2 regions of the Mycobacterium sp. DL592 genome follow, and region 1 is predicted to be linked to the other one. Evidence: predicted binding sites of a transcription regulator. Region 1 holds the regulator's gene; the other holds the start of a gene.

What was found. The regulator LexA, encoded in region 1, represses DNA repair genes until DNA is damaged. The targets are predictions, from matches to a motif close to CGAACANNTGTTCG.
Region 2: cofD (2-phospho-L-lactate transferase) is a predicted target of LexA. The motif match lies at 3,422-3,435, and genes of this name have one in related genera.

Annotation. Positions count from the first base shown of each region.
Region 1 is NZ_CP050192.1:2,964,409-2,971,951, forward strand. Features, by position in the region: gene HBE64_RS14275 (alpha/beta fold hydrolase) at 1-283, shown strand, start outside; gene HBE64_RS14280 (PhzF family phenazine biosynthesis protein) at 323-1,009, shown strand; gene nrdR (transcriptional regulator NrdR) at 1,017-1,481, opposite strand; gene HBE64_RS14290 (LysM peptidoglycan-binding domain-containing protein) at 1,581-2,063, opposite strand; gene lexA (transcriptional repressor LexA) at 2,279-2,977, shown strand; gene HBE64_RS14300 (hypothetical protein) at 2,992-5,064, opposite strand; gene HBE64_RS14305 (acyl-CoA dehydrogenase family protein) at 5,216-6,376, opposite strand; gene HBE64_RS14310 (5'-methylthioadenosine/S-adenosylhomocysteine nucleosidase) at 6,549-7,543, shown strand, end outside.
Region 2 is NZ_CP050192.1:3,789,655-3,797,197, reverse strand. Features, by position in the region: gene HBE64_RS18265 (sugar phosphate nucleotidyltransferase) at 1-306, shown strand, start outside; gene HBE64_RS18260 (NUDIX hydrolase) at 327-869, opposite strand; gene HBE64_RS18255 (coenzyme F420-0:L-glutamate ligase) at 866-2,209, opposite strand; gene cofD (2-phospho-L-lactate transferase) at 2,206-3,207, opposite strand; gene HBE64_RS18245 (WhiB family transcriptional regulator) at 3,505-3,858, shown strand; gene HBE64_RS18240 (metallopeptidase family protein) at 3,855-4,277, opposite strand; gene HBE64_RS18235 (DUF3499 domain-containing protein) at 4,438-4,863, shown strand; gene HBE64_RS18230 (phosphomannomutase/phosphoglucomutase) at 4,940-6,334, shown strand; gene HBE64_RS18225 (TobH protein) at 6,331-7,404, shown strand; gene manA (mannose-6-phosphate isomerase, class I) at 7,412-7,543, shown strand, end outside.

The sequences.
Region 1 (7,543 bases):
CGTCATCCCGGTAGCCCACGCCAAGATGGCACATTCGGCCATGCCCGGTTCGCAGCTGGAGATCTTCGCGCGATCCGGGCATTTTCCGTTCCACGACGATCCGGACCGGTTCGTCGAGGTGGTGCAACGGTTTATCGACTCCACGGCGCCGGCCGAGTACGACCAGGGCGTCCTGCGTGACTTGTTGCGCACCGGGATCAGCGAGCGGTTGGTCACCGGCTCCCTGGACACCCGGGTTGCGGTGCTCGACGCGATGGGCACCGACGAGCGCAGCGCCACCTAGTCAGTGCACGCAGGCGAGCACGCGTCGTAGAGTCGGCTCATGACCGTCGACGTCACCGTCTTGCGGGTGTTCACCGATGCCACGGGCAACTTCGGCAATCCCCTCGGGGTCGTCAATGCCTCAACCGTCGCCGCCGGTGAGAGACAACGCATCGCGACCGAATTGGGTTATAGCGAAACGATTTTCATCGAACTGCCCGATCCGGGCTCGACGACGGCGCTCGCGCACATCTTCACCCCGGCCACCGAACTGCCGTTCGCCGGGCACCCGACGGTAGGAGCGGGTTGGTGGCTGCGGGAGCGGGGCACACCGGTCCATACCCTGCAGGTGCCCGCCGGCATCGTGCAGCTGGGTGACGACGGCGAGCTGACGACGATTCGGGCCAGGGCGGAATGGTCACCGGAGTTCGCCATCCACGACCTGCCGTCCGCCGAGGACGTGCTGGCCGCCGATCCGGGTGACTACGCCGACGACGCCGAGCACTACCTGTGGGCCTGGGTCGACCGCGAGCAGGGGCACATCCGGTCGCGAATGTTCGCCAACGATCTGGGGGTGCCGGAGGACGAGGCGACCGGGTCGGCCGCGGTGCGCATCACCGACTACCTCAGCCGCGACCTCACCATCACCCAGGGCAAGGGTTCTTGCCTGCAGACTCAATGGAGTCCCGAGGGATGGGTGATCGTCGGTGGCCGCGTGGTCGATGACGGGGTGCGGCAACTGGGCTGAGCCGGGCTCAGCCCGATGTTCCGACGCTGCGGTGGGCCCGGAGCGCCTCGATCTCGCGCTCGAAATCCTCTGCCGAACTGAACGAGCGGTACACCGAGGCGAAGCGCAGGTAAGCGACCTCGTCGAGTTCGCGCAGCGGGCCGAGGATCGCCAGGCCCACTTCGTGACTGGGGACCTCGGGTGACCCGCCGGCCCGCACCGTGTCCTCGACCTGCTGAGCGAGCAAGTTCAACGCGTCGTCGTCGACCTGGCGGCCCTGGCAGGCGCGGCGCACCCCGCTGATGACCTTCTCCCGGCTGAACGGTTCGGTGACGCCGCTGCGTTTGACCACGGCCAGGACAGCGGTCTCCACCGTTGTGAATCGCCGACCACATTCGGGGCACGATCTGCGCCGCCGGATCGCCTGGCCCTCGTCGGTCTCACGCGAGTCGACGACGCGGGAATCGGGATGACGGCAAAACGGACAGTGCATGACCGCTCCTTCGCCGCCGCAGCCGGGTGATGTGAACCACCCAGAGCCTACCCGGGCCGTCCAGCGGAGTGCGTCGTCGCGGGCCACGGCGGTGGCGAATCAGCCGATGGGTGCGATAAGGGTCTGGCCTGCGTCCAGCGCGGCCGAATCGAGCTTGTTGAGTTCGCGGATGCGCTGCACGACCTGGCTCACCGGCGCATCGGGCGCCACCCGGGAGGCAACCTGCTGCAACGTCTCGCCTGCCTCGACCCGCACCACCGCCAGCTGGTCAGGGACCGCCGCCGGTGCCACCTCGGTGGAGCTGAAGTGGAACAGCGAGCCCAGCCACAGCGTGATCAGCGCCGCCAGCCCCGCGAGCACGATGGTGGCCGTCGTGCTGACCGGCTTGCGCGTGTGCGCCGCGCGCGATACGGCAACGCCGGTGCCGCGGTAGTGCAGGTGCCCGGCCGCCGGCCGTGCGGGGCCCGGCCGATCAGTGCGCGTCCCGCCCGGACGCACCCGCACGGGCGAACCGGACCGGACGGGGTACCGCCGCGGCTCCGACGGCCACGCCACCACCTGTAAATCGTCGATGACTGTCATGTCCGCTCCTTCCTCCGATGCGCCCGACTGTTCGCTCTTGTGTTCGAAATATACTCGATCATGTGTTCGATGTCCGAACATGTGAGCGAGCGTGTCGGAAGAATAAAACGGACCACCGACAAGTTTTCGCCCCGCGCGATCGAACATCGCGACACGATGCGACACGCTCGAACAAATGTTTGATTGTGTCGGTCCGGGCGACTACATTCGGCGCTATGAGTGACCGCAGTGAGACATCGGGGACCGACACCAGCAGCCGTAGCGGGGCTCCCGACTCCGGATTGACCGAGCGGCAGCGGACCATTCTGGAGGTCATCCGCGCTTCCGTGACCACCCGCGGCTATCCCCCGAGTATCAGGGAGATCGGTGACGCCGTCGGGCTCACCTCGACGTCGTCGGTGGCCCACCAGCTGCGCACCCTGGAGCGCAAGGGCTACCTGCGCCGCGACGCCAACCGGCCACGCGCCGTCGACGTCCGCAGCGCGGATGACATGCCGACGCCACCGGTGACCGAGGTCGTCGGCTCAGACGCGCTGCCCGAGCCGACGTTCGTTCCGGTCCTGGGCCGGATCGCCGCGGGCGGTCCGATCCTGGCCGAGGAGGCCGTCGAGGACGTCTTCCCGCTGCCGCGCGTACTCGTCGGCGAAGGGTCGTTGTTCCTGCTGAAGGTCGTCGGCGAATCGATGGTCGACGCAGCCATCTGCGACGGCGACTGGGTTGTGGTGCGCCAGCAGAACGTCGCTGACAACGGCGACATCGTGGCCGCCATGATCGACGGCGAAGCGACGGTCAAGACGTTCAAGCGGACGGGTGGTCAGGTGTGGCTGATGCCCCACAACCCGGCCTTCGACCCGATCCCCGGTAACGACGCCGCCATCCTGGGCAAGGTCGTCACCGTCATCCGCAAGATCTGACGACGAGCGGGCCGCTATTCGGCCTTGTGGAAACCGTTGGCCTGGGCCAGTTCCTCGCTGGCGAACCACACCTCGGGAATGGTGTGCTCGTAGAGCTCGGACTCCGGTGTGTAGTACAGGCCGGAGTGGGTGTTGGCCTTGATCACATAGCCTTCAGGCGCCTGATAGGGATCGGCTAGCGGTAGGTGGATCGCCGGACGGGCGGGGTCCTGGTCCTCATGCGCATCCGACTGCTGCTCTTCGGCAGGTTCGACGGTCACATCCTCGTCGGGCACGATCGGAACCTCGTCGGGCTCCTCGGCGGCGCGACGACGACGCGGAGTGCCGATACCGCCCATGTCCAGGCGCCACATCGACTGTGACTCTTCGAGATTGACCGCGGCGTGCCGGCCGGAGTCGCTGGCCTCGTCGGCCTCCTCCTCGACCTCGGCGTACTCCACGTAATCCGGGTGTACGTCGTCTGCCGCGGTGTCGGCCTCGGGCTCGACGGGAATGCGGGTCGGCGTGGTGTCGATGGAGTCCTGGTCACCGTCGAACACGTCGTCGGGGCCGGGCATCGACTTGGCCCCCAGGCCCGGGGAGGACCAATTAAACCCGGAGGAACTCGGAACCTCGGCACGGCCGCCGTCGGGATAGGAGGAGTACCGCGACGCTTCGGAATCGCCGGGCCAGCGATCGTCATCGTCGTAGTCGGCGTCCTCGAAGTCGTCGTCGTCCTCGGCGGTGGCGGCGCGGCGCCGCTGCAGCCACAGCACACCCAGGGCGAGCACGCCGATCAGCAGCAGCCCCGGGATGATCACCAGCAGCCACCACCAGTGCCAGGTGAACGACTTGCCGGACTTGCCGTCGGCCCCCGGCGCACCGGGCGTCTGCGGCCCGCTCGCGGCAGGCACCTGGAGGCCCGACAACTGTCCGGCCAATTCCGGCGGCTTGGTGGTGAAGGTATTGGAGGCCTTGTTGAAGGAGATCTCGCCACCGCTGAACTTCTGCGTGACGGTGTCACCGTCTGTGGTCTGCTCGCCGGTCGGCACGCCGAGCGAGCCCGTCGCACCGCCGAGCTTCGCCCAGGCTGCGTTGATCGCACCGCGGACCACGATCGCGCCGTTGTCCGGCGTCCAGAAGATCACCGGCTTGTCCGCTGCGCTGAACGTGCTGACCCGGCTGTTGGGCGCGCCGCCATCGGCCTCGGTGCCGGTCGGCAGACCAAGGTCACCGGTCGGGCCACCGGCCGATTCGTACTTCGACAGGATCGCGCCGGTCACCGCGTGGGCACCGGTCGCCGGCGAGTAGAAGATCTTGCCGCCGGCGTAATCCTGCGCGGCACCGTCGCTGCCGACGGTGTACTGAGCACCTTGCCGTCCGCCCAGCACGCCGGAGATACCGCCGGCTGCCCGCCAGGCCTGGTTGATCAACGTCGTCGGATCCGACGGGACTTCGACACCGGCCAGGTTCGCGGCCAGGTCGGGCGGGTCGGTGGTGAACACCTTGGTGGCGTTGTTGTAGGACACCGTGCCGCCGGTGAACTTCTGGCTCACGACGTCGGCGTCGTAGGTTTCGTCGCCGGTCGGCGCGCCCAGCGTGCCCCCGGAACCGCCCAGCTTGTCCCATGCGGCGTTGATGGCGCCGCGCACAACCCGTGCCCCGGTCTCGGCCGTCCAGAAGATCGCGGGCTTGTCGCTGGCGCTGAACGTGCTGACCCGGCTGTTCGGACCGAGCAGGCCGGCCACCTCGTCGATGGTCGGGAATCCGAGATCGCCGTCGGCGGGGCCGCCGAGCTCCTGGTACTTGTCCAGGATCGCGCCGAACAGGAGGTGCGCCCCGGTGGCCGGGGTGAAGAAGATCTTGCCGCCGCTGAAATTCTGCGCGAACCCGTCGCCGACCGGGTAGACGTCGCCGTCCTTGCCGCCGACCGGCGACCCGTCGCCGCCTGCGGCCTGCCACGCCTGGTCGATGGCCGCGTTGGCGGCATCGCTTTCCGGTGATGCCACCGCCGCAGGAGCAACCAGCAGCGCCGCCACAGCCGTCGCGACCACGCCAAGCGCTAGTCGCCCGACGCCTCTGGTGAGACGACTTCCAAGCCAGGTCATGTAACTCCCCTGCGTTCCGGTCAAGATTCCTCTAGTTATAGTCCGCGTCAACTCTGCGTCAGCAGATCACGACACGCGGCGATATCTGAGATACGGCACGCACAAACACCGGAAAACAGCATTAAGTTGTGACAAAACCGCTGTATGCGGGCTAGACGCCCAGGCTGCGCCCGATGATCTCCTTCATGATCTCGGTCGTCCCGCCGTAAATGGTCTGCACGCGGGCGTCCAGGTAAGCGCGGGCCACGTTGTACTCCCGCATGTAGCCGTAGCCGCCGTGCAACTGAAGGCACCGGTCGATGATCTTGACCTGGGCTTCCGTGGTCCACCACTTGGCCATCGCGGCCTGCTCGGCGGTCAGCTTCTCGTCGAGGTGCAGCCGGATGAACTCGTCGACCATGATCCGCACCGCGGTGGCCTCGGTGGCCAGCTCAGCCAGCAGGAATCGGCTGTTCTGGAACGAACCGATCGGCTTGCCGAATGCCTTGCGCTCCTTGGTGTACTGGATCGTCTCGGCCAGCACGGCCTCGATGGCGGCTGCGGCCATGATGGCGATCGAGATCCGCTCCTGCGGCAGGTTCTCCATGAGGTAGATGAAGCCCTGCCCCTCTTCGCCGAGCAGGTTCTCCACCGGCACCTTCACGTCGGTGAAGGACAGCTCAGCGGTGTCCTGGGCGTCGAGCCCGACCTTGTCGAGGTGACGGCCGCGCTCGAAGCCCTCCATGCCGCGTTCGACGACCAGCAGCGAGAAGCCCAGCGCACCCTTATCGGGGTCGGTCTGGGCCACCACGATGACCAGGTCGGAGTTGATGCCGTTGGTGATGAAGGTCTTGGATCCGTTGAGGATGTAGTGGTCACCTTCTTTGACCGCGCGGGTCTTGATGCCCTGCAGGTCGCTTCCGGTGCCCGGCTCGGTCATGGCGATCGCGGTGATCAGCTCGCCGGTGCAGAACTTCGGCAGCCAGCGCTGCTTCTGTTCCTCGGTGGTCAGGCGCAGCAGATACGGCGCGACGACGTCGTTGTGCAGCGAGAAGCCCAGTCCGCTGTAGCGGCCGGCGACCGTCTCCTCCACCACGATGGTGTTGTAGCGGAAGTCGGGGTTGCCGCCGCCGCCATACTCCTCGGGCACCGCCATCCCCAGGAAGCCCTGCTTGCCGGCCTCGAGCCACACCCCGCGGTCGACGATCTTGTCCTTCTCCCACTGGTCGTGGTAGGGCGCGACGTGCCGCTCGAGGAACCCGCGGTAGGACTCGCGGAACAGCTCGTGCTCCGGCTCGAATAGCGTCCGGTCGTACTTGACGGCAGTGCTCATGGGTGTACCTCCGCGGAATCGGTGTAATCGCTGGGCGTGCTTGCCACGAGAATAGACCAACCGAGTAGTTGGTAGAGAATCAGCAGGACCGAGCCGCACATGGCCGTTCACCCGGAGTTCGGACACCGGCGGTGTGACGCCGATATCGTGTCGCCAAGTCGGGATGGTGGCCATGGGGACAACGGTTCGATCGAGCAGTCGAGGCTGGCTCTGGGTCGTCGCGGTGGCCGCCGGTGTGGGTGCGGGCCTGCTGGCGTGGCCGGCCACCGCTGCCGCCGAGACCGGCCCGTCGTCCACGACAGCCCACCACGCCTCCAGCGGCCAGGCGGACCGTCAGCCAACCCCAAGCAGGCCTACGCAGTTCACCCGTCCGGCCACCGCCGGTGCCGCGCACTCGGCGCGGCGCACACCGAGGCAGGCGGTCAGCGACCCCACCACCGTCGACAACGCCGGCCCGGCAGGCCAGCCCGAGAAGCGGACGTTGATCCTGTCGGCGTTTCCCGCCGAGACCGACGCGATCCTGGCCCGTACCACCTTGGACCCCACCCCTTCGGTGGTCGTCGACGGAGCGCACTTCTACTTCGGCGAGATGGGCGGCAAGAAGGTCATCGTGGCGATGACCGGAATCGGAATGGTCAACGCAACCCGAACCACCACAACTGCTTTCGAGCACTTCACCGCCGAAACAGGCACGACGATCGGTGCGGTGGTGTTCTCCGGTGTCGCCGGCGGTTTCGCAGGCGCCCAGATCGGTTCGGTGACCGTGCCCGCCCGGTGGACCGCCGATGACGGCGCGACCTGGCACCCGGTGGATCCCGGGCTACTGGCTACCGCGGGTGCGGTGTCGGTCGACCTGCTGAGTTCGGACAGCATCGGCGATCCGGCCTGCCCCTGCAGCGGGCTGACCTCGGGCCTGCGGATCGACCTTGGCCGCAAGCCGGCTGTGGTGGTCGGGGGTGACGGCGCCAGTGACGACAACAACGGCGGCACCGCCTTCCCCGCAATTCCGTTGGGGGGTGCGGTGTTCGGGCCGCAGCCCTGTGGCGCGCCGGACTACTCGCCGCTGTCGACGGGCAACTTCGTCCGCGCGATCGGGCCATTTCTGGCGCGCGGGCTCATCAGCAACATCACCGGACTGCTGACCAACACCAACCCGCCGGTCGACGC
Region 2 (7,543 bases), 830 kb from region 1:
GCATCGGTGGCGCCGGGCGCGGTCTTGGTCGGCGGCACCGTGGTGGGCCGTGGCGCCGAGATCGGGCCGGGAGTGCGACTCGACGGCGCGGTGATCTTCGACGGGGCCAAGATCGAAGCCGGGTCCGTCGTGGAACGCTCGATCATCGGCTTCGGTGCGCGGATCGGTCCGCGGGCACTGGTTCGTGACGGCATCATCGGCGACGGCGCCGACATCGGGGCACGCTGCGAACTCCTGCGCGGCGCGCGGGTGTGGCCCGGTGTGATGATCCCCGACTGCGGAATCCGCTACTCCTCGGACATCTAGCCCCAGTGGCCACTTGTGGGCTAACGCTTGCGGGCGCAGCCCACTGCCACCAGGTGTGCCAGCGCGCTGTCGGTTCCGGGCGGAAGCGCGTCGGGGGCCCACCACCGCAGGTCCAGTGACTCGTCGCTGATGGCGATCTGGGCGTCAGCCGGGGCGTACGCGATGAACTGCAGGTCCAGATGACGAGTCGGCACCCCCAGCGAGCAGGTCAAGGCGTGGACGTGGATAGCGCCGAGATCCGCGTCGATGCTCAGTCCGTCGATGCCGGACTCCTCGGTGGCCTCGCGCAGTGCGGCGGCGACGATATCGGAATCCTCCGGCTCGCAATGCCCGCCGAGTTGCACCCACCGTCCCAGCCGCGGATGCAGGGTCAGCAGCACCTTGTCACCGGTATCGGCGACCACCAACGCTGAGGCGGTGATATGGCCTGGTACGCAACTGCGTTGGCAGGAATCTTCGCGGGCGTCCAGGAACGCCAGCACCGCGTGACGAAGTGAGTCTTGGCCGTCATTGGGTGGCTGCCAACCCGTCAGCAGCTCGATCGCCGAATCCCGCACGCTCATCTGCGCACCAGCAGATCGCCCACCGCAGCGGGATCGCGCGGCTCAGGAGGCTCGACGGGATAGCCGATTGCGATGGCGCCCAACGGTTCCCACTCAGCGGGCAGATCAAGTATCGCGCGCACCAGATCCGGGGTGAAGATAGTCGAGCCGATCCAGCAGCTGCCTACCCCGCGCACGGCCAGTGCCACCAACAGGCCCTGCACGGCGGCACCCACCGCGACGGTGAACATCGTGTGCTCGGCAGCGGTGCGCACCGGATCCGGATAACTGTGCGCGCCTTCGGGAACCAGGAACGGGATGACGACCTCCGGTGCGTCGTAGAGGATCTGGCCGCGGGTGACCCGCTTCTCGACGCTGCCGGCGGGCCTGCCGTCACCGCTGAGATCGGCACGCCAGGCATCCTTCATCCGGTCCAGGAGCGTGACGCGCCTACCGCGGTCCTGCAACCAGACGAACCGCACGGGGCGGGTGTGATGCGGCGCCGGCGCGGTCAATGCCTCGGCGACCGCCTCCTCGATGAGGGCCGGGTCCACCGGTTCGTCGGCGAACTGCCGGGTGGAGCGGCGCAGCAGTTGGGCTTGGCGGCGGCCCAATTCGATCGACTCGGCGGTGCCAAGCCAGAACAGGTCGTCTTCGCCACTGCGCAGCAGCCGCGCCGCGGTGGACCCGTCGTCGGGCAGGCGAAGTCCGCGCACCACTGCGACGGGCACCGCAGTGAGCTTGCCCTTGACCAGATCGGCGGCGGCGGCGATCTCGTCGGCGACGGCGACTTCGGTGACCAGCAACTCGTTTCCGTGAGTGTCCACCGCGCCGGCGTAGGCGTAGAGCACCGGCAGCCCGGCCGAGCCGATCGCGGCATCGGTCTGCCCGTTGCGCCACGCCCGCCCCATGGTGTCGGTGATCAGGACACCGACGTCGACGCCGAGCTTCTCGCGCAACGCGGCACGCAAAGAAGCCGCGCTGCCATCCGGATCCACCGGAAGCAACGCCAATTCCGTTGCGCCGATGTTGGACCCGTCGACTCCGGCCGCGGCCTGAACCAATCCGATGCGGTTCTCGGTGATCAGGGTCTTGCCCTTACGGGCCAATACCCGCACCGCCTCATCGTTGATCAGCTTGCGTCGCAGGGCGTCCCGCTCTTCGGGATCGGCCGGCGCGGCCACGATGCGGCCCTCGCACTTGGAGACCACCTTGCTGGTGACGACAAGGATGTCGCCGTCGCGCAACCACCTCGCGGACTCGGCCAGCGCCGCGGCCAGATCGTCACCCGGGCGGAATTCGGGAAGTCCGGGTACGGGCAGGATTTCGATGGGTGCAGCGGCACCGTGCTCGAGGCTCACGGGGTCACGCCCGCCAATTCCAGCCCGGCGCGGACCATCTGGGCGGTGGCGTCCGGGTTGGACATCAGCAGCGGAATCGATTTGACCGTCGCACCGGGGATCTCGGCGTGGTCACCTTCGGAGATCAGCCAGTAGTCGAGGATTCCGGTTGCCGAGCGGGCACCGTAGTGCCGGCCGACGGCCTGAGAGGACGTTTCGACGCCGATCACCGAAAGGCATTCGTCGGCCATGCCGCGCAAGGGTTTTCCGTGCACGATCGGGGAGTAGCCGACGATCGCGGCGCCGGTGGAGCGCAACGCGGCCCGGATGCCCGGGATGTTGAGGATCGCGCCGATGCTGACGACCGGGTTCGACGGCGCCAGCATGACGACGTCGGCCTCGGTGATCGCGTCGACCACACCGGGTCCGGCTTTGGCGCTTTCAGCCCCGACGAAGGCGAAACTGTGGGTGGGTACTTGCGCTCGATAACGGACCCACCACTCCTGGAAGTGGATTGCCGTGCGGTCGCCGGTCTGCGGGTCGTCGATCACCACGTGCGTCTCACACCGGTCGTCACTGGCTGGTAGCAGGCGGGCGCCGGGGGACCAGCGGTGGCACAGCGCCTCGGTCACTTGCGACAGCGGATATCCCGCACGCAACATCTGGCTGCGCACCAGATGCGTCGCCAGATCGCGGTCGCCGAGACCGAACCAATCCGGCTGTACGCCATAGGCGGCCAATTCTTCCTTGGCGTTCCAGGTTTCGTCGCGGTGTCCCCAGCCCCGTTCGGGGTCGATCCCGCCACCCAACGTGTACATGCACGTGTCCAGATCCGGGCAGATCCGCACGCCGTGCATCCACGCGTCGTCACCGATGTTGACCACTGCGGTGAGCTCGTGATCAAGATCGCCTGTGGCTCCGGAATTTTGGCCGGCAAACTGACCCAAACCCAGCAATCGCTGCACCCCGAGCAGGAAACGGGCGCCTCCCACGCCGCCGACCAGAACGGTGATCTTCACACCGATCGACACTAGGCGGTCGGGTCTTTGGGCGCGCACGCGGTCACGATCGAGTCACCACCGAGACACGCCGGGGCATCGACTCGCCGAATTGTCCGAGGAAAGTGGTATCAATTTTGGTTCTTTCGCTTGACCGGACTCTCATAGGCGTGTCTAATCACACCAGTGTCATTTCGCGGTCCACCTGCCGTTTTCGGTGTCGCAGACCGAGATTCGACCAGATGTTCGAATTGGGATGGCCACACTCGAATAGTGGGCGACATGCAGGAATCTACGAAACCAGGTGAGGAGGCGGAAATGTCCTATCAGCACTTCATTGGAGCGCTCGGGGCCCCGCACACCATTACCGGCTCGGAGAACACGGGGGTAACGGCGCGCGCTCACTTGAGTTTGGTGCCCGATCCCATCGACGTGATCCCGATGGAACCGGGAGACGAGCAGTGGCAGGAGAAGGCGCTCTGCGCCCAAACCGACCCTGAGGCGTTCTTCCCCGAGAAGGGTGGCTCCACCCGAGAGGCCAAGCGAATCTGCCTGGGCTGCGAGGTCAAGGACGCGTGCCTTGACTATGCCCTGTCGCACGACGAACGCTTCGGCATCTGGGGCGGGCTCTCCGAGCGGGAGCGCCGTCGCCTCAAGCGCGGCATCATCTAGTCGTCGTCAAGACTCGGGTCGATGACCGACGGCTCGACCCCGAGATAGGTGGCCACCTGAGCCACCAGAATGTCATGCAGTAAGTCCGTCAGATCGATCGAGTCTTTGGCTCGGCGTTCGATCGGCTTGCGAAACAGCACGATTCGGGCTCGCGTGGAGTTACCGCGAACATCGACCCCGGCCGGGATCAACCGCGCCAACGCGATCGGTCCGTCCGCCACAACTTCCGGCGGCCACTGCACGCTGTCGGGATCTTTGGGTGCGATGCGGGGGATTTCGTCGACCGCGACGTCCAACGCGGTGAGCCGTTGTTGCCACTGCCGCTCGATGGGCTCGTAGGCCTCGAGCACCGCCATGTCGAACCGCTCGGCACGGCTGCGCCAGCCCGGTACCGTCGGGGGCAACAACGGGCCGCGCATCTCGCGCCCGCGGCGGGACCCGGCGCCACCGCCGGATCGACCACCGCGCCGGGAACTGCGGGAATCGGCCACCGAGCGATCGTAACGGTTGGGAATCGACGCCTCCGCCGCTGCGCGTGTCCGCCCGTCACCTGCAATTGCCGCGCGATAGCCTCACGGCGTGAATGTTGCCCGTCGCTGCTGCAGGCCCGCGTGCCCCCATTACGCGGTGGCGACATTGACGTTCGTCTACTCCGATTCCACGGCCGTCGTCGGACCGCTGGCGGTCAATCGCGAGCCGCACTCGTGGGATCTGTGCATCGGCCACGCCAACCGCATCACCGCCCCGATCGGATGGGAACTGGTGCGCCATGCCGCCCCGCTGCCGGAGTATCTGGAGGACGACGACCTTGTCGCTCTGGCCGACGCTGTGCGGGAGGGCCGTGAACTGCCGTCCGGGCCGCCGATCGCCGGGTTCTCCGACCCGAGCGGAGCCGCGCATGCGACCGCACCCGGTCCGGGGATGATGCCGTCGGCGATGCAGCACCCGACGACCTCGGGTCGGCGCCGCGGACACCTGCGGGTACTGCCCGATCCAGCCGACTGAGGCGAGAAGGACGCCGCTAACGCGGCCCCTGAACAGCTAGGCTGGCGGCCAACAGTTGCCTCAGTCAGGAGACCACATGTCCAGGGCCGCCGCCGCGGTACGCCGTGTCATCAAGGCCTACGACGTGCGTGGTCTGGTCGGTGAGGAGATCGACGAGGCCTTTGTCGCCGACGTCGGGGCGGCGTTCGCCCGGCTGTTGCGCGACGAGGGCAGCCAAGTCAGCCGGGTCGCCGTCGGCTACGACATGCGGGAGAGCTCGCCGACGCTGGCCGCGGCCTTCGCCGACGGTGTCACCGGCCAGGGCCTCGACGTGGTGCGCATCGGACTGGCATCCACCGATCAGCTGTATTTCGCATCCGGATATCTGAATTGCCCCGGCGCGATGTTCACCGCCAGCCACAACCCGGCCGCCTACAACGGCATCAAGCTGTGCCGGGCCGGTGCAAAACCAGTCGGGGACGACACCGGGCTGGGGATCATCCGCGACGATCTGATCAACGGCGTGCCTGCTTACGACGGCCCCCGTGGTGAGGTGCACGATCAGGATGTCCTGGACGACTACGGGCAGTTCCTGCGGTCGCTGGTGAACCTCAGCGAGCTGCGGCCGCTGCGGGTCGCCGTCGATGCCGGCAACGGTATGGCGGGGCACACCACGCCCGCGGTGCTCGGACCGCTGACGGCGCTGACGCTGCTGCCGCTGTACTTCGAACTCGACGGCTCGTTTCCCAACCACGAGGCCAACCCGCTCGAGCCGGCCAACCTGGTGGATCTGCAGAAATTCGTGCTGGAAACCAAGGCTGACATCGGCCTGGCCTTCGACGGAGATGCCGACCGTTGTTTCGTCGTCGACGAACGGGGAAACCCGGTTTCGCCGTCGGCGGTGACCGCGCTCGTCGCCGGCCGAGAGCTGGCGCGGGAGATCGGTGCCACGGTGATCCACAACCTGATCACGTCACGTGCGGTGCCCGAGCTGGTCGTCGAGCGCGGCGGCACGCCGGTGCGCTCGCGTGTCGGACACTCCTACATCAAGGCCCTGATGGCCGACACCGGCGCCATCTTCGGCGGTGAGCATTCCGCGCACTACTACTTCCGTGATTTCTGGGGAGCCGACTCGGGGATGCTGGCCGCGCTGCATGTGCTGGCCGCCCTGGGCGAGGAGGACCGCCCGCTGTCGGAGCTGATGGCCGACTACCAGCGCTACCAAGCCTCCGGCGAGATCAACTTCCGGGTTGCCGATGCCCCCGCATGCGTGGAGGCCGTGCTGAAAGACTTTGGCGAGCAAGTTGTTTCGCTCGACCACCTCGACGGTGTGACCGTCGACCTCGGTGATGGGGTGTGGTTCAACCTGCGCACCTCCAACACCGAACCGCTGTTGCGGCTCAACGTCGAGGCACCCACCGCGCAGGAAGTCGACGCCATCGTCACCCGGGTGGGTGAGCAGATATCGGCCAACAGTGAGGCCGTTCCATGAGTTCGCCGCACGCCACGGTGGACTTCGACGACACCGACGGGCTCCTGGAAGCCGACCGCGACGGCCTACTGCGGGCGGCGGCGATGGCCGGGGCTCAGGTGCGCGCCACCGCGGCCGCCGTCGAAGAGGGCGCGCTGGAGTCGGTGCGAGCCGATCGGCCGCGAACGGTGGTCTGGGTGGCCGGCCGAGGGGCGGCCGAGGCTGCCGGCGCGATGCTGGCCGCCTGCCTTGGTGGTCAGGCCGGCGAGCCGATCGTGGTGGCCGCCGAATCCCCACCCTGGATCGGCCCACTGGACGTTCTGGTGGTGGCAGGCGACGACCCCGGCGATCCGGCGTTGGTGAGCGCCGCGGCGACCGCGGTTCGCCGTGGCGCGCGGGTGGTCGTGGCCGCGCCCTACGAGGGTCCGCTGCGCGACGCCACCGCCGGGCGCACGGCGGTGCTGGCCCCGCGGCTGTGGGTTCCCGACGAGTTCGGCCTGTGCCGATATCTGGCGGCGGGGCTGGCAACGCTCGAGGCGGTCGACCCGGCCCTGGGCGCCGATCTGACCACCCTGGCCGACGAACTCGACGCCGAGGCGTTGCGGAACAGCGCGGGCCGAGAAGTGTTCACCAACCCGGCCAAGTCGCTGGCCGAACGGATGACCGGCCGCCAGCCGGTGCTGGCCGGCGACGGCGCGGCGACGCTTGCGCTGGCCCGGCATGCTGCCGCGGTGCTGTTGCGGGTCGGCCACCAGCCGGTGGCGGCGGCCGGTCTCGCCGACGCACTGGTGGCGCTTCGGGCCGGTGCGGCAAGAGGTTTCGCCGACCCGGTCGACGCACTGTTCCACGACGACGAGCTGGACGGGCCGTTGCCGACCCGGACCCGGGTCTTTGCTCTGACGCTGGCGGCCGAGCGGGCGGTGGTGACCGCCCGGGTGGCCGGCGTGGACGATATCCAAGTTGTGGGCGCCGAAGACATCGGGGAAGCTGGATCAGTTCAGGTGCCGGCGGGGCGGGCCGAACAACAGCTGGCAACACTGGCTGTCCGGTTCGAAATGGCAGCGGTATACCTGAGACTGGCAGGGGGATAGCGGGTCAGTGGAACTCCTACGAGGAGCGATACGCACCTACGCGTGGGGATCACGCACAGCCATCGCCGATTTCACCGGGAGGCCCTCTCCCACAGTGCATCCCGAGGCCGAGCTGTGGCTCGGCGCCCATCCGGGCGAC